Regions from separate parts of the Acidovorax sp. ST3 genome, predicted to be linked through region 3. Evidence: predicted binding sites of a transcription regulator. Region 3 holds the regulator's gene; each other region holds the start of a gene.
The links. The regulator sigma-54, encoded in region 3, starts transcription at its own class of promoters, with help from an activator protein. The targets are predictions, from matches to a motif close to TGGCANGNAANCTGCTTT.

Region 1 (5,312 bases), on a different contig from region 3:
CACCCTGCTGGCCCAGGACCACCATGGCGGTCTGGAGGTGAAGCTATCCACCGGCGAATGGGTGGCCGCCACACCCATCGAGGGCGCGCTGGTGGTGAACCTGGGCGACATGATTCCGCGCTGGACCAACGGGCTGTACCGGTCCAACCCGCATCGCGTGCGCAACGTGCACAGCGGGGGCGCACCGCGCCACTCCATTCCGTTTTTCTACACGCCCGACTACGAGGCCCAGGTGGTCCCTGTCCCCACCTGTGTGCCTGCCGGTGAGGCGCCGCGCTTTGCACCCTGCACCGTGGGCGAGCACTTGCAGGCTATGTACCGCAAGACCTACGGCCTGGGTCAGCCCACCACATCCACCACCCCGGCCAGCGCGGCGGTGATGGCATGAGGCTGTGGTTCAACCTGTTGTGCCAGGACATCGAGGCACAACTGCAGTTCTATCAAGCCCTGCTGCAGTTGCCCGAGGCTCCGGGGACGCGCTCGGCCATCTACCGGGCGGTGGAGAACGAGCATTTCCAGCTCGGCTTTAACGCCCCCGAGGCCTATGCCCTGCTGGGCCTGGCCGACCGGCAACCCGGTGCCACCTTGCCGTCACCGCGCAGCGTGACAGGCTACGCCACCTTCATGCTAGACATGCCAGATGCCGTGGACGCTGCCAGCGAGAAGGCAAAAGCTCTGGGCGGGCAGATCATCAAGCCACCCTACGCCACCTATTACGGCCAATGGCAGGCTGTGCTGGCGGACCCGGAAGACAACGTGTTCCGGGTGAGCGCTGTGGGCGTGCCCCGTAACGTTATTTGAGCCGCCCCTACCCGGCCAAACTATCGACGGCAGTGCCCGCCAAAGCATGAGCGGGGTGAACCAACGCCCACCCCTGCGCCATCCATCGCGCCTCAATAGGCCTTGAAGTTGGCCGCCACCCGCTGGTTCAGGTAGTCGCCGGCGGCAATCGCGGGGTACTTCTTGCCCGGCCCTTCGATGATGGCATCGCGGTTGGCCTGGGCAAAGAAGGCGATGCTGTAGCGCGGCCCCATGTACTCGCCGGGCAGCGGGTTCTTCACGCGGTGGAAGTTGCTGGGCAACTGGTCGTCGCTCCAGCGCATCAGCATGTCGCCGATGTTGCAGGTGATGGCCAGCTCGTCGGGCTCCACCGAGGTCCAGGCCTGGGTGTCCATCTCCTTGCCCGGGCACACCTGCAGGCCGCCCTGGCCCTGGCGCTGAAAGAGCAGGGTCAGGCAATCAAAGTCGGTATGTGCCCCGGCACGCCACAGGCCCAGGTGGGCTTGTTGCTCGGGCGGGGTCGCAAAGTAGTGCAGCAGGCGCAAGGTGCTTTGGTAGCTGACCTGCGCAGGGTCGTGCGCGCGGGCAAAGAAGGCCTCGTCAAACCCCAGCTTCCACGCAAAGCACGACAGCACCTGCATGGCCACCTGCCAGCACTGGCCTTCGAAGGCGAGCATGGTGGACTGAAAGCCCGCCAGCTCCTCGTCAGTGGGCCACAGGCCCGCCATGTTCGGGCGGGTGATCTGATACGACTCCTTCTGGTCCGGTGTGCCGGTGGAGGGGCGCACCTGCGCGCGGCTCTCCCAGCCCACGTTCAGCGCTTTCTTGAGCGGGTACTGCGCCTTCACGGCGTCGGGCAGCGCAAAGAAGCGCTCGGTCATTGCAAAGGCGTTGTGCACCTCGGCCAGGTCAATGCCGTGGTTCACGATCTGGAAAAAGCCGACATCGACGGCGGCGTCCCACAGCTGGCCGGCAATCTCTGTCTTGCGCAACGCAAAGTCGCTGAGGTCGATACGGCGGATTTCGCGGCTCGCGGTTTCCGAGCCCATCGCGCCCATGCGCGTTTCTTTTTGCAGCTCGGCGAGGTCGTAGGTGGCGGTGGTGGTCATGCAGTTCTCCTGAAGACAAGTGGAAGGAAGAAAGGCCCTCCCGCTGGGTGCTTCAAGAGTGGGTGACACCGCCTGCGGCGGCCGTCCTTTCAACCCTTGAAGCCACGATGTGCCAACGCACACCGCTGTGTGCACAGCGGGCTTCAAGAGCAATTTCCGACTGGCATCGCCCCGTGCAGGATGGCACAGGGGGCAACGCAGTGAACGCTTCTACTCTTGCCAAAAGCGATGCAAGAAGAATGCCCACGGCTCCTTGCTTGTGCGTCCACGCAGGGTGAGAGCGATTGTGCACAGCGCATCAAAAGCCATGCATACATGTCACTGATTGTGATTGGCATGCCAAATGCATAGCGCCCTGCACCACAACGGCGGGCGTGCAGACAGTCCGGCGTTGCACAACGACAGCCACCCACCCACCATCGACGGAGACACCCACACCATGCACGCGCTCATGTCTGCACCCCCAGCCAGCTTTGACGACCCCACCCCCATCAACGACACCGACGGCACCTACCTGCGCCAGGCCATCGCGTGGTCGTGCACGGCCCGCGCGCGCGGCAACCGCCCGTTTGGTGCGGTGGTCATCAGTGCCGAAGGGCGCCTGCTGGCCGAGGCTTACTGCAACACCACCGAGACCGGCGACTGCACCGGCCACGCCGAGACCAATGCCGTGCGCCAGCTCAGCCCGCGTGTGGGGCGCGATGCCCTGGCCAAGGCCACGCTGTATTCATCGGCCGAGCCCTGCGTGATGTGTGCGGGCGCCATCTTCTGGTCGGGCATTGGGCGCGTGGTGTTTGGCATTGACGCCGAGCGCCTGCGCGTATTTCGGGGCGAGCGGGCCGAGCAGCGCGACGCCGAGCTGTCGTGCCGCGATGTGTTTGCCGCCTCGCCCCACGCCATCGAATGCATCGGCCCGGCGCTGGTCGAAGAAGCCAGCGCACCCCATATCGGGTTCTGGAAAGTCTGACCCGTTGCTGCGCGGGCAGAATCTGCAGCGCACACTCTGCCATCGCCCGTCCCCCATGCCTCGCACCAAAGCCATGACCGAATCCGAAGCCGAAGCCGCCTCCGGCGCGCTGCTCAGCCGCGCCAAACAGGGGCGCGAACGCATCCTGGGCGCCATCCGCGAGGCAGCCATTGCCGAGTTCAGTCGCCATGGTTTCAAGGGGGCATCCACCAAAGCCATTGCCGAGCGCGCGGGCCTGACCAAGCCCCAGCTGCACTACTACATCAGCAGCAAGGAAGAGCTGTACGAAGAGTTGCTGTACTCGGTGCTCAACGGCTGGTCGGGCGCCTTCATTTTTGACAGCAACAGCGACGATCCCAAGAAGGTGTTGAGCAGCTACGTGCGCAAGAAGCTCGACTACGCGCTGGACAACCCGGGCCTGTCGCGCATCTTCACCACCGAGGTGCTGGGCGGTGGGCGCAACCTGGGCAAATACTGGCCCGTGGCCGTCAAGTCCACCCAGCAGAAGGTGGACCTCATCAACCGCTGGATCTCCGAAGGCCGCATGCGCGCCGTCAACCCCACACTGCTGCTCATGCAGATCTGGGGCATGACGCAGCACTACGCCGACTACGGCGTGCAGGTGCACATCATGCTGGGCCTGGCGCCCGACGAGCCCATCGACCGCGAGCCCATCGTGCGCGAACTCACCAGCTTTGTGCTGCTGGGCTGCGGCCTCGCACCAGACTAAAGCCCCGCGCCCATTTCTGGGCATGGTCTGCGCGCCAGAGGGCCTGCGGGGCGTGATGCGCACCAGCAAGCGGCGCAAATCCGTCGCGATAAGGCCACGTTGATCCACCACAAAGACGTTTGACGGCTTTTTGTGGCTGGCACAGCCTTTGCAATATTTTGACCAATCGATCAAATCACATGGTCAAACAATGCAGACAGCCCCTGACACCGCCAGCGCCACCCGCACAGAACACACGTTCGAGCTGATCCTGCAGCGCAGCCAGATGCGCTTGCCCGTTAGCCCCGGCGAGAGCATGGCCGACGTGCTGCAGCTCGCTGGCGTGCCGCTGGAAACCCTGTGCGAGCAGGGCGTGTGCGGCACCTGCGTGACCCGCTGGCTGGACGGCGAGCCCGACCACCGCGACAGCTGCCTGAGCGCAGCAGAGCAAGCCACCCACGTCGCCGTGTGCTGCGCACGCAGTCACGGGCCCACGCTCACGCTCGACCTCTGAACTTCAACAAAAAGGAAGCCCCGCCATGCGCATCCTCGTGATCTATTGCCACCCGGTAGAGACCAGCTACAACGCCGCACTGCACACCGAGGTGGTGCAGCAGCTGCGCGGCGCGGGCCATGAGGTGGACGACTGCGACCTGTACGCCGAGGGCTTCAACCCCGTGATGACCCGCGAAGAGCGCCTGGGCTACCACGAGGTGCCCAGCAACCAGTTGCCCGTGCAGGGCTATGTGGACCGCTTGCTCTGGGCCGAGGCGGTGGTGTTCTGCTTTCCCACCTGGTGCTTTGGCATGCCCGCCATGCTCAAGGGCTTTTTCGACCGCGTGCTCATGCCCGGCGTGGCCTTTGACATCAGCGACCCGCACAACGTCAAGCCCTCGCTCACGCACATCAAGCGCATCTCCGCCGTGGTCACCTACGGCCGCCCCCGCTGGACGGCCCTGTTCATGGGCGACCCGCCGCGCAAGTCCATCACCCGCTACATGCGCCTGCTCACCGGTGGCAAGGCGCGGGTGGACTACCACGCCTACTACCACATGAACGTGGCCACACCACCCCGGCTTGCGGCATTCAAGGCCCGCGTGGGCCAGGCCATGGCGCGCTTTGCATAAGACCAGTTTCTAAGGGCCACGGCATGCACGCATCCAGCACTCCCGACCATATCCTGCGCGCCCGGTTGCCGCGCTGGCTGTTGCCCGCGGCGTGGCCGCAGCAGGGCCACCAGCCCGCACTGGCCGACCTGCACCTGGCCCAGGGCCGCATCGTGCAGGTGCTGCCCCATGGCACCCAGCCAGCGCCCCACGGCACGGTGTGGGACGTGGCAGGCGCGCTGGTGCTGCCCGGCCTGGTGGATGCGCACACCCACCTGGACAAGGCCTTCACCCTGCCGCGCATGGGAGAGGTCAAACCCGGCCTGCTGGGCGCCATCGAGGCCATGATGTTGGATCGCCAGGGCTGGACCGAAGCCGACATCCACGCCCGAGCCAGCCGCGCGCTGCAATGGGCCTGCGACGCAGGCACCGTCCACCTGCGCACCCACTGCGACTGGTGGGAGCCCGACGCGCAGCCGCTGGCCTGGAACGTGTTGCATGCACTGGCCCACGACTGGGCCGACCGCATCACGCTGGAGCGCGTGAGCCTGATCCCCTTGCATCTGTACACGGACCGCAGCGCCGCCCTGCGGCTGGCGGCCACCGTGGCTGCGAGCGGCCCTGGCGCCTTGCTGGGTGGC
Region 2 (5,312 bases), on a different contig from region 3:
GTCTTGAAGGTCTGCTCGACGCCGTGGATCTCGATGAACTTGGTGGTGAGAGAGGCATGCATTAGGAACTCCTGGTTTTTTCGAGGACCACCGTGGAACCGGCTTTGCCGGGCCACGGGTGGTGCCCCCTTTAGGGGGTGACGTGCCGCAGGCGCGGCTCAGGGGTGGGTCAAGTTTTGACCTCTTCGAACGTAAATGCGGTGGCCAGCTTGATGAGTGCGTACTCCAGCAGCAGCCCGACGATGCCGATCACAAAGATCGCGATGATGATGTTCTTGACGTTGAGGTTGTTCCACTCGTCCCACACCCAAAAGCCGATGCCCACGCCGCCGGTCAGCATCTCGGCCGCCACGATCACCAGCCACGCGGTGCCCACGGCCAGGCGCACGCCGGTCAGCATGTAGGGCAGCACGGCGGGGAAGAGGATCTTGGTGGCGATCTTCCATTCGCTCAGGTTTAGCACGCGCGCCACGTTCATGTAGTCCTGCGGCACGCGCTGCACGCCCACGGCGGTGTTGATGATCATGGGCCAGATGGAGCAGATGAAGATGGTCCAGATGGCGGCCGGGTTGGCGCCCTTGAAGACCAAGAGGCCAATCGGCAGCCAGGCCAGGGGCGACACAGGGCGCAGCAGGCTGATCAGCGGGTTGAACATGCGCGACAGAAAGCTGAAGCGCCCGATCACGAAGCCCGCCGGAATGCCCACCAGTGCCGCCATGCCAAAGCCGATGGCCACGCGCTGCAAGCTCATCAGCACGTTCCAGCCCACGCCCTGGTCGTTGGGGCCGTTGCGGTAGAAGGGGTTGCTGAACACCTCCAGCGCCTGCAGCCAGGTGTCCTTGGGGCTGGGGATGCTGCCGCCCGTGGTGGTGGAGACCACCGCCCACAGGCCGACGAGCAGGCCCAGGCCACACAGCGGCGGCAGCACGGCCAGCCAGAAGCTGCGCGAGAGGGCCGACCAGTCGCGGCCAGTGGCCGCCGTGGCGGGTGCTGCAGGTGCCTTGGGGGCAGATATTGCGGCTTTTGGGCTTCTTGCGCTAGTGGATGTTGCGCTTGCAGCTACAGTATTCATAGCATTCTGTGCGGCCACGGGGGCTGCATCCAACGGGGAGTGAAAGACGGCACTGACCATGGTTTTCTCCTGTGCAGGGCTTGCTTGCGGGGTGGCCGGGCGGGCGCTGGGGCAGGGTTGCCGTCAGGCCTTGATCTTGAAGCCGTCGGCGTACTTGGCGGGGTCCTTGCCGTCCCACACCACGCCGTCGATGAGCTTGCTGGTGCGCAGCACATCCTTGGGCACGCTGATCTTCATGGCGCTGGCCACCGACTTGTACAGATCGACCTGATTGACCTCCTTGGCCACGGCCAGGTAGTCGGGGTGGCTCTTGAGCAGGCCCCAGCGCTTGTGCTGGGTGAGGAACCACATGCCGTCTGACAGATAGGGGAAGTTCACCGCGCCGTCGTTGAAGAACTTCATGTGGTTGGGGTCGTCCCAGGTCTTGCCCAGGCCGTTCTGGTAGCGGCCCAGGATGCGCTGGTTGATGGCGTCCACACCGGTGTTCACATACGCCTTGCCGGCCACGGTCTCGGCCATCTTCATCTTGTTGGACAGGCTGGCATCGATCCACTGGCTGGCTTCGAGTACGGCCATCATCACGGCGCGCGTGGTGTTGGGGTACTTCTTGACGAACTCGGCCGTGGTGCCCAGCACCTTCTCGGGGTGGTCCTTCCAGATGTCCTGCGTGGTGTTGGCCGTGATGCCGATGCCGTCCATGATGGCGCGGTGGTTCCAGGGCTCGCCCACGCAAAAGCCGTCCATGTTGCCCACGCGCATGTTGGCCACCATCTGCGGCGGCGGCACGGTGATGAGCTTGGCGCCCGACAGCGGGTTGATGCCCGCAGCCGCCAGCCAGTAGTGCATCCACATCGCGTGGGTGCCGGTGGGGAAGGTGCCCGCAAACGTGTATTCGCGCTTCTCGCTGGCCATGAGCTTGGCCAGGGATGGGCCGTCCACCGCACCCTTGTCGGCCAGGGCTTTGGAGAGGGTGATGGCTTGGCCGTTGTTGTTCAGGTTCATCAGCACGGCCATGTCCTTCTTGGGACCGGCGGTGCCCAGGTGCACGCCATAGACCAGGCCGTAGAGCACGTGGGCAAAGTCCAGTTCGCCGTTGACCAGCTTGTCGCGCACGCCGGCCCAGCTGGCTTCCTTGTTGGGGACGATGGTCACGCCGTATTTCTTGTCAAAGCCCAGCACCGAGGCCATGACCACGCTGGCGCAGTCGGTCAGCGGGATGAAGCCGATCTTGACTTCCTTCTTCTCGGGGGCGTCGGAGCCCGCTGCGTGGACGAGTGCGCGCAGCGCGGGGCTTACACCCACAGCGCCCACGGTGGCGGCCTGCAGCACGGTGCGGCGGTTGAGGCTGGTTTTCAACAGATCGGTCATGGGGCATCCCTGGTGGCGTGAAAAACAAAAAAGGCGTCCTCACACCGCGCCTGGCTGGCTGCATCAAAGCAACGCCGGGAGCGGGTGGGGACGCCTTTGTCCGTGGTGGAGCTTGGAACGGGTCCGGGGCTCCTTGCCAGCACCGGCCCGCCGTTGGGTCAGTGCTGTCAGTGGTCAGACCTGCATTGGTCTTGCACTGTGCAATGCAAAGCGCGTGCCAGCGCGTGTTGCGCCATGTTGGAGCGCTGGATGCTATGGAATGGATAGCTGTTTGCGCTTGATCGATAAGCGCTACACGCCTGCGGGGCTTGCGGTAGGAGCGTTTGTGTTGCGATGAGGGTGGTCGCACTGCCTTTGTGCGGCGCACCATTTGGGAGGGACCTTGGAATTGGGCGCGGCCTAGGCGAGGGATGCCAAGCAATGGCCGCCGAGCCGCGTATGCGGCGCTTTGCTTGCGTGCGAGGGCATCGTCCCCCTTCCCGAATGACGCAGTCATTCGAGAGAAGGGGGAAGCGGCGCAGCCGCTCAGGGGGTAGTTCTCTGGTTTTACCCCAGCAGATCCATCACATCCAGCATGCGCTGCGCCACATCCACCAGCTTCAGGCCCTTGTCCATGGCCGTCTTGCGCAGCTTTTCGTAGGCGGCCTGTTCGGTCAGGCCCTGGCGCTGCATCAGCAGGCCTTTGGCGCGGTCGATGGTCTTGCGGTCGCGCAGCTCGGTCTTGGCATCGGCCAGCTCGGCACGCAACGCCTGTTCGTGCTGGAAGCGGGCCATGGCCACGTCCAGGATGGGCCGGATGCGCTGGGGTGCCAGCCCCGCCACGATGTATGCAGACACGCCCGCTGCCACCGCATCCTTGACGTGCGAGGTGTCCTCATCGTTGGTGAACATCACGATGGGGCGGCGCTCGTCGCGCGTGGCCATCACCACATGCTCCAGCGCGTCGCGGGCTTCGCTCTCGGCGTCCACGATGATCAGGTCGGGCTGCAACTGGGCGATGCGCTCGCTCAGGAACACATCGGCGGGCAGCGTGGCCACCAGGTTGAAGTTGTTCTCCAGCAGCCCGATGCGCAGCGCCCGCGACCGCTCCGCCTGTTCCACGGCGTGTTCGTCGTCAGGGTCGGCGACTGCCAGATCCGGGGCCACCACCACGATGCGCAAAGCCTCATTCATACCGGCGAGGATAAGCAATTTTTACGCCACAAATTGGTGCGCCGGGGTGGTGCACACCCTCCGAGGGCCCTTGCAGCCCCCCTGCGCTCCGGGTTATCCCGGCCACAGGCCCGCTGCGCCTCGCGGTACTGGCCGCCGTTACAGGGCCTGAAAGTTGCTAATACTGACACCGTGGGAGGGCATACCCGGTAGCCCGCCCAGCAGGGCGTCGCATATACATCTGCACACACAGTCACACTGAAATGGAGTTTTTTGCATGAACAAGCACATCAACCGGCGCCGCTTCTCGGCCAGCATGGCCTTGACCGCAGTGGCGACTGCCGCACTCCTGACCGGATGCGGCAAGGTGCCGGACACCATCAAAATTGGTGTAGCGCAGCCCCTCTCTGGCCCGCTGGGCGCCCTGGGGCAGGATCTGCTCAACGGCGTGAAGCTGGCGGTGGATGAACTCAACAAGTCCGGCTATACCGTGGACGGCAAACGCGTGACGCTGGAGGTCGTGTCCGTGGACGACAAGGCCGACGCCACCACCGGCAAGGCTGTGGCGCAGCAGCTGGTGGATGCGGGCGTGGTGGCCGTGGTGGGCCACCTCAACTCGGGCGTGAGCATCGAGACCGCCCCCATCTATGCCGCCAAAGACATTCCACAGATCGCCATCTCGACCAACCCCAAGTTCACGCAGCTTGGGTTCCCTACCACGTTCCGCATGGTGGCCAACGACACCCTGCAGGCGCGCGCCATCGGCTCGTTTGCCGCCACGCAGCTGGGCGCCAATCGCTACGCCGCGCTGGACGATGGCACGCCCTACGGCAAGGGCCTGGCCGACGGTGCTGCCGCGCAGCTCAAGGCCGAGAAAAAAGAAGTGGTGGTGCGCAAGTCGTTCGACGACAAGACCGTGGCCTTTGACGAACTGGCTGGTGAACTCAAGGCGGCCAATGTGGAGGTGATCGTCTCGACCCTCAACGACTTCCAGGCCCTGGCGCTGCTCGAATCGCTCAAGAAGGTAGACCACACCAAGGTCAGCCTGCTGGGTGGCGACACCATCAAGACCACCGACATGACCAAGGGCGCGGGCATCGTGCAGGGGCTCTACGCCACATCGCCCGTGCTGGAAGCCAAGGAGTTCACCACCGGCAAGCCCTTCCTCGAAAAGTACATCGCCGCTTTCAAGAAGCCCCCAGCCTACGGCGGCCACTACAGCTATGACAGCACCTACGTGCTCTCGGCCGCCATCCAGAAAGCCAAGTCCGCCGACCCCAAGGACATCACTAAGGCCCTGCACAGCATCAACGGCTACGCCCCGGTGATCGGCACCATGACCTGGGACGACAAGGGCGAGCAACGCTACGGCGCCGTGGGGGTGTACGAGCTGCGCAGCGGCAACTGGGAACTGCGCATGCGGTCGGACCGCTGGTAAACAGCCCTGCAAGGACGGATCAGCCCCGGGTTTTACACTCGGGGCATGAGTTTGCTGATCCTGGGTATTGAATCTTCGTGCGACGAAACCGGCGTGGCATTGGTCCGTTCTACGGGCGATGCTGTGCCTACGCTGCTATCGCACGCGCTGCACAGCCAGATCGAGATGCACCAGGCCTATGGTGGCGTGGTGCCAGAGCTGGCCAGCCGCGACCACATTCGCCGTGTGCTGCCGCTGGCCAAAGAGGTGCTGGCCGAGTCCGGCCAGACGCTGGCCGATGTG
Region 3 (5,312 bases):
CGAGGCCAAGGCAGAGAGCAAGCCGGGCGCAGACCCGCTGGGCGACTTGGCCGTGGCCAAGGCAGCCGCCAAGGGCAGCGTGGACCCTTTTGACTACTTTGTGCAGGCAGGTGCCTTCCGCACCCAGGCCGACGCCGACGCCCAGCGCGCCAAGCTGGCCATGCTGGGCTGGGAGGCCCGCGTGAGCGAGCGTGAGCAAAATGGCCGGGCGGTGTTCCGGGTGCGCATCGGCCCCTTCACCAAGCGGGACGATGCCGAGGTGCTCAAAGAGAAACTCGACGGCGCCGGGCTGGAATCGGCGCTGGTGCGCGTGCAGCGCTGAAGCGCTTGCAAAAGCGGCGCCACCGCCAGGGCTGAACTTTTTGTAAAGGGATGTCTCACATCCCGCATACCTGAACCAGGAGAGTCTTTGTCATGAAACGCCGTGAGTTTTCTTTGTCCGCCGCCTCGGCGGTTGCCGCTTCTGCCCTGACGCTGCCAGTGGCCAACCCCGCCATGGCGCAAGCCCGTCAGTTCAAGGAGGGCAAGGACTTCAAGCGGCTGGACAAGCCCGTCGCCCCAGACGCCCCCGCTGGCAAGGTCGATGTGATCGAGTTCTTCTGGTACAGCTGCCCCCACTGCAACGCCTTCGAGCCCACGCTGGACGCCTGGGTCAAGGCTGCTCCCAAGGACCTCTCCATCCGCCGTGTGCCCGTGGCGTTCAACGCCAGCTTCGTGCCCCAGCAAAAGCTGTTCTATACGCTTGAAGGCATGGGCAAGCTCGAAGCCCTGCATGCCAAGGTCTTCCGCGCCATCCACGTGGAAAAGGCCAAGCTCGCCAAGGACGACGAAATCCTGGCCTGGGTGACCCAGCAGGGCGTGGACGTGGCCAAGTTCAAGGAGGTCTACGGCTCCTTCAGCGTCGCCAACCAGGTGCGTCGCGCCTCGCAGCTGCAGGATTCGTACGGTGTCGAAGGCGTGCCATCCATGGGCGTGGCGGGCAAGTACTACACCGACGGCACGATGGCCGGCAGCATGCAGACCGTGCTGCAGGTGGTTGAATACCTGGCCGCCACGGCGCGCAAAGCCTGACGAGTGGCCGACCCTGTCGGCAAGCTGTCCCAAAGGCCCGCGGATGCGGGCTTTTTTTCGGGGTAGGTACCATCGGGTGGCTACAATCATTGCAAGATTCGTGCCCTATGACCCACCGCCTACTCCCCCTCCTTGTGCTCGCAGCCCTGACCGGCCTTGCGGGCATGGCACATGCCGAAAAGGCAGACCGTGCCAAGCCCATGAACATCGAGGCCGACGCCCTGCGGCACGATGAACTCAAGCAGACCAGCGTGTTCTCGGGCCGCGTGGTGATGACCAAGGGCACCATCGTGCTGCGCGGCGCGCGGCTGGATGTGCGCCAGGACGCCGACGGCTACCAGTACGGCGTGGTCACGGCCGAGGCAGGCAAACGGGCGTTCTTCCGCCAAAAGCGCGACACCGTGGCCGGAGCGCCGGATGAGTTCATCGAAGGCGAAAGCGAAGTCATCGAATACGACGGCAAGGCCGACAACGTGCGCTTCATCACCCGCGCCGAACTGCGCCGCTACCGTGGGTCGGTGCTGAACGATGAGATCACCGGCGCCGTGATCGTTTACAACAACCTCACCGACGTGTTCACCGTCGATGGCCAGAAGGCGCCTGCGTCTTCGGCTGCGGCCGGCGACGCCCCCACGTCTGGCGGCCGCGTGCGCGCCGTGCTGGCACCCAAGGACCCGCCGCCCGGTACGGCAGCCCCCGCCAAGGCGCCCGAGTCGCCCGCACCGGCGCTGCGCCCCAGTAACACCCTTGGCGGCGGCGCCAAGTGAGCGGGCCCGTGGTGAGTACTGGTCCCGAGACCCCGGCGACCCCTGCGAACAGCCGTCTGGGGCCTGATTCGCAGTCGGGCAGCCGCCTGGAGGTGCAGCACCTAGCCAAGTCCTATGGCAGCCGCAAGGTCGTCAAGGACGTGTCCCTGGAGGTGCAAAAAGGCGAAGTCGTGGGCCTGCTGGGCCCCAATGGCGCGGGCAAGACCACTTCGTTCTACATGATCGTGGGCTTGGTACGCAGCGATGCGGGTGACATCCGTATCGACGGCCAGTCCGTGGCCCACATGCCCATCCATCGCCGGTCGCGCCTGGGGCTGTCGTACCTGCCGCAAGAAGCCTCCATCTTCCGCAAGCTCACCGTCGAAGAAAACGTGCGCGCCGTGCTGGAACTGCAGCGCGCCGACGACGGCCAGCCGCTGTCGCGCGACGCCATCGAAGAGCGCCTGACGGCCCTGCTACAAGAGCTGCGCGTGGACCACCTGCGGGCTTCACCTGCCCTGGCGCTGTCGGGCGGCGAGCGCCGCCGCGTCGAGATTGCCCGTGCCCTGGCCACCCAGCCGCGCTTCATCCTGCTGGACGAGCCCTTTGCGGGCATCGACCCCATCGCCGTGATTGAAATCCAGCGCATCATCGGCTTCCTGAAGGCGCGCGGCATTGGGGTGCTCATCACCGATCACAACGTGCGCGAGACGCTGGGCATCTGCGACCACGCCTTCATCATCAGCGACGGCCGTGTGCTGGCGCAGGGCACGCCGTCCGAGATCGTGGACAACGCGGAGGTCCGAAGGGTGTACCTCGGCGAACACTTCAGGATGTAGACATGGCCCCCACGCTTGTCACTTCGTGTACCGCGCTGCCCCCCGAGGGGGCCTTCGCGCCTTGGGGCGGCCCGGCGGCGCTCAATCAATGAAGCCTGGACTGTCGCTGCGCGTCTCGCAGCACCTTGCACTGACCCCCCAGCTCCAGCAGTCCATCCGGCTGCTGCAGTTGTCCACGCTCGAACTCTCGCAGGAAGTCGAGCAGATGCTCGACGAAAACCCGTTCCTCGAACGCAATGCCGACGAAGCCCCGCGCGAGGAATTTGGCCTGGAAGCCGCCGATACGCCCGCGCAGGCCGACGACTACAGTGCCGATGATGCTATGTTTTCAGGAGCTGCTGGCGCAAGCAGTACTAGCGCTGACAGCCAAAACGACGCTGAAATCTCCGGTGGAGGCTCCGACGAGCCCGACTGGAGCGGCGACGGCACCGTCGAGATGGCGCCCAACGATGCCGAGTGGGGCGGCGACGCCCCAGCGCGCACCCGCAACGACACGGAAGGCGACGAAGCCGATGCCACCGAGCTGGCCCGTTCCCACGAGTCGCTGACGGCCTTTTTGCACCGCCAGGCGCTGTCGCTGCGCCTGTCCGAAGTGGACACGGCCGCGCTGCGTTTTCTTATCGAATCGCTGAACGACGACGGCTACCTCGAAGAGCCGCTGGAAGAACTCGCCATCAGCCTCGCCGGGCCCGACGACCTGGAACAGATCGAAGAGCTGGTGCACCGCTTCACGGTGGCCCAGCGCCTGCTGCAAAGCCTGGAACCTGTGGGCGTGGGCGCGCGCAACCTGTCCGAGTGCCTGACGCTGCAGCTCACGGCGCTGGCGGCCGACGAAGACAGCGACGCCGACCCCGAGACCGTGCAGACCGCTCTGCGCATCTGCCAGCAGCCGCTGGAGATGCTGGCGCGCCGGGACATCCGCCGTCTGACGCAGCTGTGCAGCGAAGGCGGCGTGGCTGGAGAAGAGCGCACCCGCGCTGCCATGGCACTCATCGCCCGCCTGGAACCACGCCCGGGCCGCAAGTTTGCCGACGTGGAGCGCAACATCATCGTGCCCGACGTCATCGTGCGCAAAGCTGGTCGCGCCAATGGCAGCGGCCAGCAGAACTTCATCGTGCAGCTCAACCCCGACGTGATGCCCCGCCTGCGCGTGCACGACATCTACGCAGGCGCGCTGCGCGGCCACAAGGGCGGCGAGGGCCACCAGGGCATGCAGCAGCGCCTGCAGGAGGCGCGCTGGTTCATCAAGAACATCCAGCAGCGTTTTGACACCATCCTGCGTGTGTCGCGCGCCATCGTTGAGCGGCAGAAGAACTTCTTCACCCACGGCGAGCTGGCCATGCGCCCGCTGGTGCTGCGCGACATTGCCGACGAACTGGGCCTGCACGAGTCCACCATCAGCCGCGTCACCACCGCCAAGTACATGGCGACGCCCATCGGCACCTACGAGCTGAAGTACTTCTTTGGCTCCGGCCTGGGCACCGAAACCGGTGGCAATGCCTCCAGTACCGCGGTGCGCGCACTGATCAAGCAGTTCGTGTCGGCGGAGAACCCGGCCAAGCCGCTGTCCGACAGCCAGATCGCCGAAATGCTCAAGGAGCAGGGCATCGAATGCGCCCGCCGCACCGTGGCCAAGTACCGCGAGGCGCTCAAGATCGCGCCGGCGAATTTGCGCAAGGCGTTGTAGCCGCCTCGGCGGCTGGCGCACGGCGCGCCTGCGATGCCGTACCTTTTCTGTTGTTTCCGTATTACCCACCGCAGCCCACCATGGCCCGCATCGTCTTTGACCTTCCCCCGTACTTCGGCTTTGCCACCGAGCTGCAGATCTACATCAGCCACGTGAACCAGGGCGGGCATCTGGACAACGCGCAGCTGCTCACCCTGGTGTCCGAAGCACGCGTGCGTTTCTTCCAGTCGCTGGGCTACCCCGAGGCCGATGTGGGCGGCCTGTCCATCGTGGTCGGCGACATCGTGGCGCAGTACAAGTCCGAAGGTTTCCACGGCGAGACCATGCGGGTGGAGATGGCGCCGGCAGACTTCAATCGCTACGGCTTTGATCTCGTCTTCTGCATGACCGAAAAGGCCTCGGGCCGTGAAGTGGCGCGCGGCAAGATCGGCATCGTCTTCATCGGCAAGGCCAGCCGCAAGGTCGCCCCCATCCCGGACTCCATCCGCCAGCTGCTGCTGGCCCGCGCGGGGGAGCCTGGTTCCCCCGCAGTGCCCGAGCGCGTATCCTCCCCATCGACATGAACCAACTCCAACTTTTTCTCCCCTGCGCCGCAGGCGTCGAGGGCTTTCTGGCCGACGAGGTGCATGCCATCACCGGCCTCACGGGGCAAGACCTGCTGGTGGGCCGGGGCGGCGTGCTCTTGCGCGCCTCGTGGCGCCAGGCCATGCAGCTCAACCTGCACAGCCGCCTTGCCCAGCGAGTGCTGGTGCAATTGGCCCACCGCCCATACCGGTCTGAAAACGACCTCTACAACATGGCCAGCGATGTGGCCTGGGAGATCTGGTTCACCACGCGCCAGACCTTCAAGGTCGAAGTGACGGCCCAGCACAGCCCGCTGCAGAGCCTGAACTTCGCGGGCCTCAAGGTGAAAGACGCCGTGGCCGACCGCTTCCGCCACAAGAGCGGCGTGCGCCCCGATGTGAACAC
Region 4 (5,312 bases), on a different contig from region 3:
CGGCCTGCGCGTGGTGGATGCGGGCGCCATGCCCACCATCACCAGCGGCAACACCAACTCGCCCACGCTGATGATGGCGGAGAAGGCGGCGGAGTGGATCATCCAGGCAAGGCGGGCGGCGTGAGTACCATCGCGCCGATGTACTCCTCCACTTTCATCTTTGCGACCAAACAGTTCGACGACGCCTTTCACCGCCTGGACGAGGCGATTGCCACCGCCGCCCGTTCCATCGACGGCTACCTGGGCGAGGAGTCCTGGACGGACACGGGCAACGGCCTGGTGTCCAACGTGTACTACTGGCAGTCGCTGGAAGCGCTGCAAACACTGATGCAACACCCCGCGCACCTGAAGGCCAAGGCCGCGCAGGCGCAGTGGCTCAACGGCTACCAGGTGGTGATTGCGCAGGTGCTGCGCACCTACGGCGACAACCAGCTGACCGGGCTGCTGCCCACGGCCGGGCTGTTCACGCAAGGCACGGCGCCCCACTGATCTTTGCAAGCCCTGGCGCCCAGGTCGCTGCAGCGTTCAGCGGATGCCGCCCACATAGCGCGGCACCTCGGGGGCGGGCTCGGGGGGCGGTGCGGGGCGCGAGCGCACAGCCTGCGCCGCCACGTCCAGCAGCGGACGGCGCGGCGCTGCAAGGGGAGTGGCGTGCAGGGCGTGCTCCAGGCGGTCGGCCCACTCAGCCAGATCGGGCGCGTTGTCGTCTACAGCGCGCTGGCGCGCGAACCGCACGATCTCCTGCGCATAGTCGGCGTTGACCGCCATCCATTCGGTATCGGTCACGCGACCCGTTTTGCGCCGCAACAGCACATGCAGGTGGGCGGCAATTGCCAGCTTGTCGGAATCGGACATGGTCGGCTCCTTAATGCATTGGGGTCATCCATCGGACTGCACCCGCTGGCCCGCGTTGCACAACGATGCGGGAGCGGGGAAGGCCTGCCGGGTCTCTCGGGGCTCATTCAGCCGCCCAGGCGCTCGCGGTGCTGGGCAATGTCCAGCCCCGTCTGTTCGCTCTGTTCGTCCACCCGCAGGCCCATCGCAAAGTTGATGACCCACAGCAGCGCGGCCGTCACCACCAGGCTGTAGGCCGCCACGGCGCCCACGCCGATGGCCTGGGTCAGCAGGCTGCCCGCCACCCCGCCCACGGTCTTGCTGGCCAGCACACCGGTGAGCAGTGACCCCACGATGCCGCCAACGCCATGCACGCCAAATACGTCGAGCGAGTCATCCACCCGCAGCAGCCGCTTGAGCCCCGTGGCGCCCCAGTAGCAGGCCAGCCCGGCCACCAGCCCAATCACCACGGCCGAGCGCAGCGTGACAAAACCGGCGGCAGGTGTGATGGCCACCAGCCCCGCCACCAGGCCGGAGCACAGCCCCAGCAGCGACGGGCGCCCGCGCACCACCCACTCACCCAGCATCCACGACAGCGCACCGGCCGCAGCGGCCAGGTGCGTCACTGCCATGGCCAGCCCGGCACGCCCATCGGCCGCGACCGCAGAGCCCGCGTTGAAGCCAAACCAGCCCACCCACAGCATGCCCGCGCCCGCCATGGTGAGCCCCAGGTTGTAGGGTTCAAACGGCTCGCGCCCATACCCAGCGCGGCGGCCCAGAAACCAGGCGCACACCAGCCCCGCCACGCCCGCGTTCACGTGCACCACCGAGCCGCCCGCAAAGTCCAGCGCGCCCATCTGCGCCAGCCAGCCACCCGGCTCCCACACCCAGTGCGCCACGGGCGCATAGACCACCAGTGTCCACAGGCTGATGAAGACGAGCATGGCCGAAAACCGCATGCGCTCCACAAACGCGCCCACCAGCAGCGCGGCCGTGATGATGGCAAAGGTGAGCTGGAACATCGCGTACACCGACTCCGGGATCAGCGGCGCAATGTGGCTCACGGCCAGCTTGCCCGCCTCCAGCTGAAAGTCGAGCCCGGCAAAGCCAGCACGGTCCCAGCCGCCGAGCCAGGCGCTGCCCGGTGTGAAGGCCAGTGAATACCCCGCCGCAAACCACAGCAGGCTGACCAGCGCTGCAATGGCCACCACGCTGGCCATGGTGTTGAGCACGTTCTTCCTGCGCACCATGCCTGCGTAAAACAGCGCAATGCCTGGCAGCGTCATCAGCAGCACCAGGGCGGTGGAAGTCATCATCCAGCCGGTATGGGCCGCATTTACCGTGTCCTGGGCCACCAGGGCGGGGCGCGTGAGAGGCGCCGCGACTGCAGGAGCCTCTGGCACGCCCTGGGCCAGCGCGCAGGTGCACAGCCCCAGACACAACGACACGACCGCAAACACCCGGTGGTTGACTGCACGCATGCACGCTCCCTTTCGCAATTTGTTACAAGCGCATTGCACGAGCCATGCCAGCCAGATGCCCCCGAATCGGGGCACAGAGCGTCCCCGCAAGCCGTCCGGCGCCCAACAACGGGGGGCGGGAAACCCCCAATGCACCAGCAGGGTGCAGCCGTTACAGTCACGGCACTCGAAAGCGCGCTTCGGTGTGCCAAGCGAGGGGCCCGAGGAGACAACCTTTCTACCAAGAACCACATTCAAAACACCCAACGAGGTGTGAACCCTTTCAGGCGCTGGCGATCCCAGCGCCTTTTTCTTGCCTGCTAGGGATGGCCTGCATAACCCTCGCGAGTCGGTGGTAGTGCGGATCGGGATGGGCCGCAAGGCGCCTTTTCACAGCCAATAGCCCGGCTATTGGCAAGAAAAGCAACGCAGCGGACCGCGCGACGCCGCGCTATCACCGACCGCAGGGAGTTATGCATGCCATCCCTAGATCCTGAGCGGTCCTGAATCGATAGCAGGCCCGGTGCGACAATCCTGCGATGGAATGGATTTTGATGACCCTGGCCTCGCTGCTCGCGGGCTTTGTGGATGCGATCGTGGGAGGCGGTGGACTGGTGATGGTGCCCGCGCTGTTTGCGGCTTTTCCGGGCGCGCCCCCGGCCACGCTGCTGGGCACTAACAAGGCGGCCTCGGTGTGGGGCACGGCCATGGCCACCTGGCAATACAGCCGCAAGGTGCAGATCCGCTGGCCGGCCATGCTGCCGGCCGCAGCTGCCGGTTTTGCCGGTTCGTTCGGGGGCGCGTGGGCCGTCACCGTGGTGTCGGCCGACTTCCTGCGCAAGCTGCTGCCCCTGGTGCTGCTGGGCGTTCTGCTCTACACCCTGGCCAAGAAGGAGCTGGGGCGGCACCACACCCCCCGGTTTGCGGGCCGGGCCGAGGTGATCGCCGCCTGCCTGATTGGCGTGCTCATCGGCTTTTACGACGGGTTCTTTGGCCCGGGCACCGGCAGCTTCTTCGTCTTCTTGTTTGTGCGGCTGCTGGGCTACGACTTTCTCAATGCATCGGCCTCGGCCAAGCTGCTCAACTGCGCCACCAACATTGCTGCCATTGCGCTGTTTGCCGCCAAGGGCCATGTGTGGTGGCACTTTGCGGTGACGCTGGCCGTGGCCAACGTGCTAGGCAGCCTGCTGGGCACACACATGGCGCTCAAGCATGGCACTGGCTTTGTGCGGGGCATCTTCATCGTGGTGGTGAGCACGCTGATATTGAAGACGGGGTACGACGCGTTCCTGCGGTAGGCCTGCACCTCACGCACCAGGTGCCCTTTGCCAGGGTGGCACCCAACTTGCAACGTGCTGCACGGCTTACCACCAGGGCGCCCCGAGGTCATCGGGGTTGCCCTGCATGGCCTGAATGTGAACGCGCGTCCTATAATTTCCGCACGTTTCCGTTTGATGACGAGGCCCATCGCCAATGGCGATGTCCGCATCCACCCGCTCCGGCCTGCCTACCCGCAGGCCGGATTTTTTGTACCTGAACCACCCCCACAGGAACCTGTCATGCAATTTTTCAAGTCTGCCGTTGTCACCGCCGTGGCGCTGTGCGCTGCCCTCGCCGTCCAGGCCCGCACGCTGGACGAAATCAAGAAAGACGGCAAGATCATCGTGGCCACCGAGGGCCAGTTCGCCCCCTTCAACTATTTCGAAGGCACCAAGCTGACGGGTTTTGAGGTGGAAGTGGCAGAGCTGGTGGTCAAGAAGATGGGCCTCAAGCTCGAATGGAAGACCCTGGGCTTTGACGCCCTGCTGACCGGCCTGGGCCAGAACCGCTGGGACGCCGTGATCGCCTCGCACGGCGTGACCGACGAGCGCTCCAAGGCCGTGACCTTTGCCAACCCCCACTACTGCTCGGGCGGCATCATCGTGGCCATGGACGACAAGATCCGCAACGCGAAGGACCTGACCGGCAAGGTCGTGGCCGTGCAGACCGGCACCAGCTACCTGGAGCAGGTCAAGAAGGTCAGCGGCGTGAAGGAAGTGAAGAACTTCCCGCAAGACACCGACGCCCAGCGCGCCCTGATCTCCAAGCGCGTGGACGCCTGGGTCAGCGACAAGTTCGTGGCCAAGGAAGCCGCTGCCAAGAACGCCAAGGCCGGCTTCAAGCTGGGCGACATGCTGTTCATCGAGCGCATCGCCCCCGCCATGGCCAAGGGCAACACCGGCCTGGCCGATGCCTGGAACAAGGCGTTCACCGAAGTGCTGGCCGATGGCAGCTACGCCGCCGTCTCCAAGAAGTACTTCAACGAAGACGTGCGCTGCAACTGATGTGATGGCCCATGGGGTGCGCAGAAGGCTCGGGCCTGCTGCGCACCCTTTGCCATTTCTGGTGACGGGTGCATGATCGCCCTGCCCCAGTCCGATTTCCAACCAAGACCGTATGGTCGTCTGATCCATGCTTCTCGCTCTTTGGCCACAAGGCTGGTCCCGACAGCAGCGCAGCAATGCCACGCTGGTCGCTGCACTGGTCGTGATGGTGCTGGCCCTCTCGCTGCTGGGCCAATTGCTGTCGTTCTTTCCCGACCCCATTGGCCCCAACGCCCAGGCGTTCTCTGAAGGTGCGCGAACCACGCTCTGGCTCACGCTGGTCAGCGGGGCCGTGGGCCTGGTGCTGGGCACGGCCGCGGCGCTGGCCCGCACGGCCCGCTGGACGCCCGTGCGTTGGATTGCTGGCGTGTACATCTGGGCCATTCGCGGCACCCCGCTCTTGGTGCAGATCCTGTTTGTGTACTTTGCCCTGCCGGTGCTGGTGCCCGGGTTGAACCTGCCAGACTTTGCCGCCGCCGTCGTGGCCCTGGGGCTGAACGTGGGCGCGTACAACGCTGAAGCGCTGCGCGCCGGGCTGCTGGCCGTGCCACGCGGCCAAACCGAGGCCGCCCGGGCGCTGGGCCTGGGCCGCATGCATGTGTTCATGGATGTGGTGTTTCCGCAGGCGTTCAAGATCTCGCTGCCGCCGCTGGTG

Region 1: DNK89_RS07515 (2Fe-2S iron-sulfur cluster binding domain-containing protein) is a predicted target of sigma-54. The motif match lies at 3,724-3,741, and genes of this name have one in related genera.
Region 2: DNK89_RS09430 (CmpA/NrtA family ABC transporter substrate-binding protein) is a predicted target of sigma-54. The motif match lies at 2,643-2,660, and genes of this name have one in related genera.
Region 4: DNK89_RS12870 (ammonium transporter) is a predicted target of sigma-54. The motif match lies at 2,348-2,365, and genes of this name have one in related genera.

The regions. Positions count from the first base shown of each region.
Region 1 covers NZ_QKVP01000002.1:578,156-583,467, forward strand. The annotation lists gene DNK89_RS07490 (isopenicillin N synthase family oxygenase) at 1-388, shown strand, start outside; gene DNK89_RS07495 (VOC family protein) at 385-801, shown strand; gene DNK89_RS07500 (isopenicillin N synthase family oxygenase) at 894-1,889, opposite strand; gene DNK89_RS07505 (nucleoside deaminase) at 2,341-2,856, shown strand; gene DNK89_RS07510 (TetR/AcrR family transcriptional regulator) at 2,930-3,586, shown strand; gene DNK89_RS07515 (2Fe-2S iron-sulfur cluster binding domain-containing protein) at 3,777-4,079, shown strand; gene DNK89_RS07520 (NAD(P)H-dependent oxidoreductase) at 4,105-4,692, shown strand; gene DNK89_RS07525 (amidohydrolase family protein) at 4,716-5,312, shown strand, end outside.
Region 2 covers NZ_QKVP01000003.1:26,124-31,435, reverse strand. The annotation lists gene DNK89_RS09440 (ABC transporter ATP-binding protein) at 1-62, opposite strand, end outside; gene ntrB (nitrate ABC transporter permease) at 170-1,132, opposite strand; gene DNK89_RS09430 (CmpA/NrtA family ABC transporter substrate-binding protein) at 1,196-2,440, opposite strand; gene DNK89_RS09425 (ANTAR domain-containing response regulator) at 2,987-3,613, opposite strand; gene DNK89_RS09420 (branched-chain amino acid ABC transporter substrate-binding protein) at 3,870-5,030, shown strand; gene tsaD (tRNA (adenosine(37)-N6)-threonylcarbamoyltransferase complex transferase subunit TsaD) at 5,076-5,312, shown strand, end outside.
Region 3 covers NZ_QKVP01000007.1:18,670-23,981, forward strand. The annotation lists gene DNK89_RS21260 (SPOR domain-containing protein) at 1-322, shown strand, start outside; gene DNK89_RS21265 (thiol:disulfide interchange protein DsbA/DsbL) at 415-1,071, shown strand; gene lptA (lipopolysaccharide transport periplasmic protein LptA) at 1,179-1,838, shown strand; gene lptB (LPS export ABC transporter ATP-binding protein) at 1,895-2,656, shown strand; gene DNK89_RS21280 (RNA polymerase factor sigma-54) at 2,745-4,343, shown strand; gene DNK89_RS21285 (thioesterase family protein) at 4,424-4,906, shown strand; gene DNK89_RS21290 (class I SAM-dependent RNA methyltransferase) at 4,903-5,312, shown strand, end outside.
Region 4 covers NZ_QKVP01000004.1:35,579-40,890, forward strand. The annotation lists gene DNK89_RS12855 (GMC family oxidoreductase) at 1-124, shown strand, start outside; gene DNK89_RS12860 (antibiotic biosynthesis monooxygenase) at 139-489, shown strand; gene DNK89_RS12865 (hypothetical protein) at 526-855, opposite strand; gene DNK89_RS12870 (ammonium transporter) at 963-2,315, opposite strand; gene DNK89_RS12875 (TSUP family transporter) at 2,834-3,592, shown strand; gene DNK89_RS12885 (ABC transporter substrate-binding protein) at 3,854-4,618, shown strand; gene DNK89_RS12890 (amino acid ABC transporter permease) at 4,746-5,312, shown strand, end outside.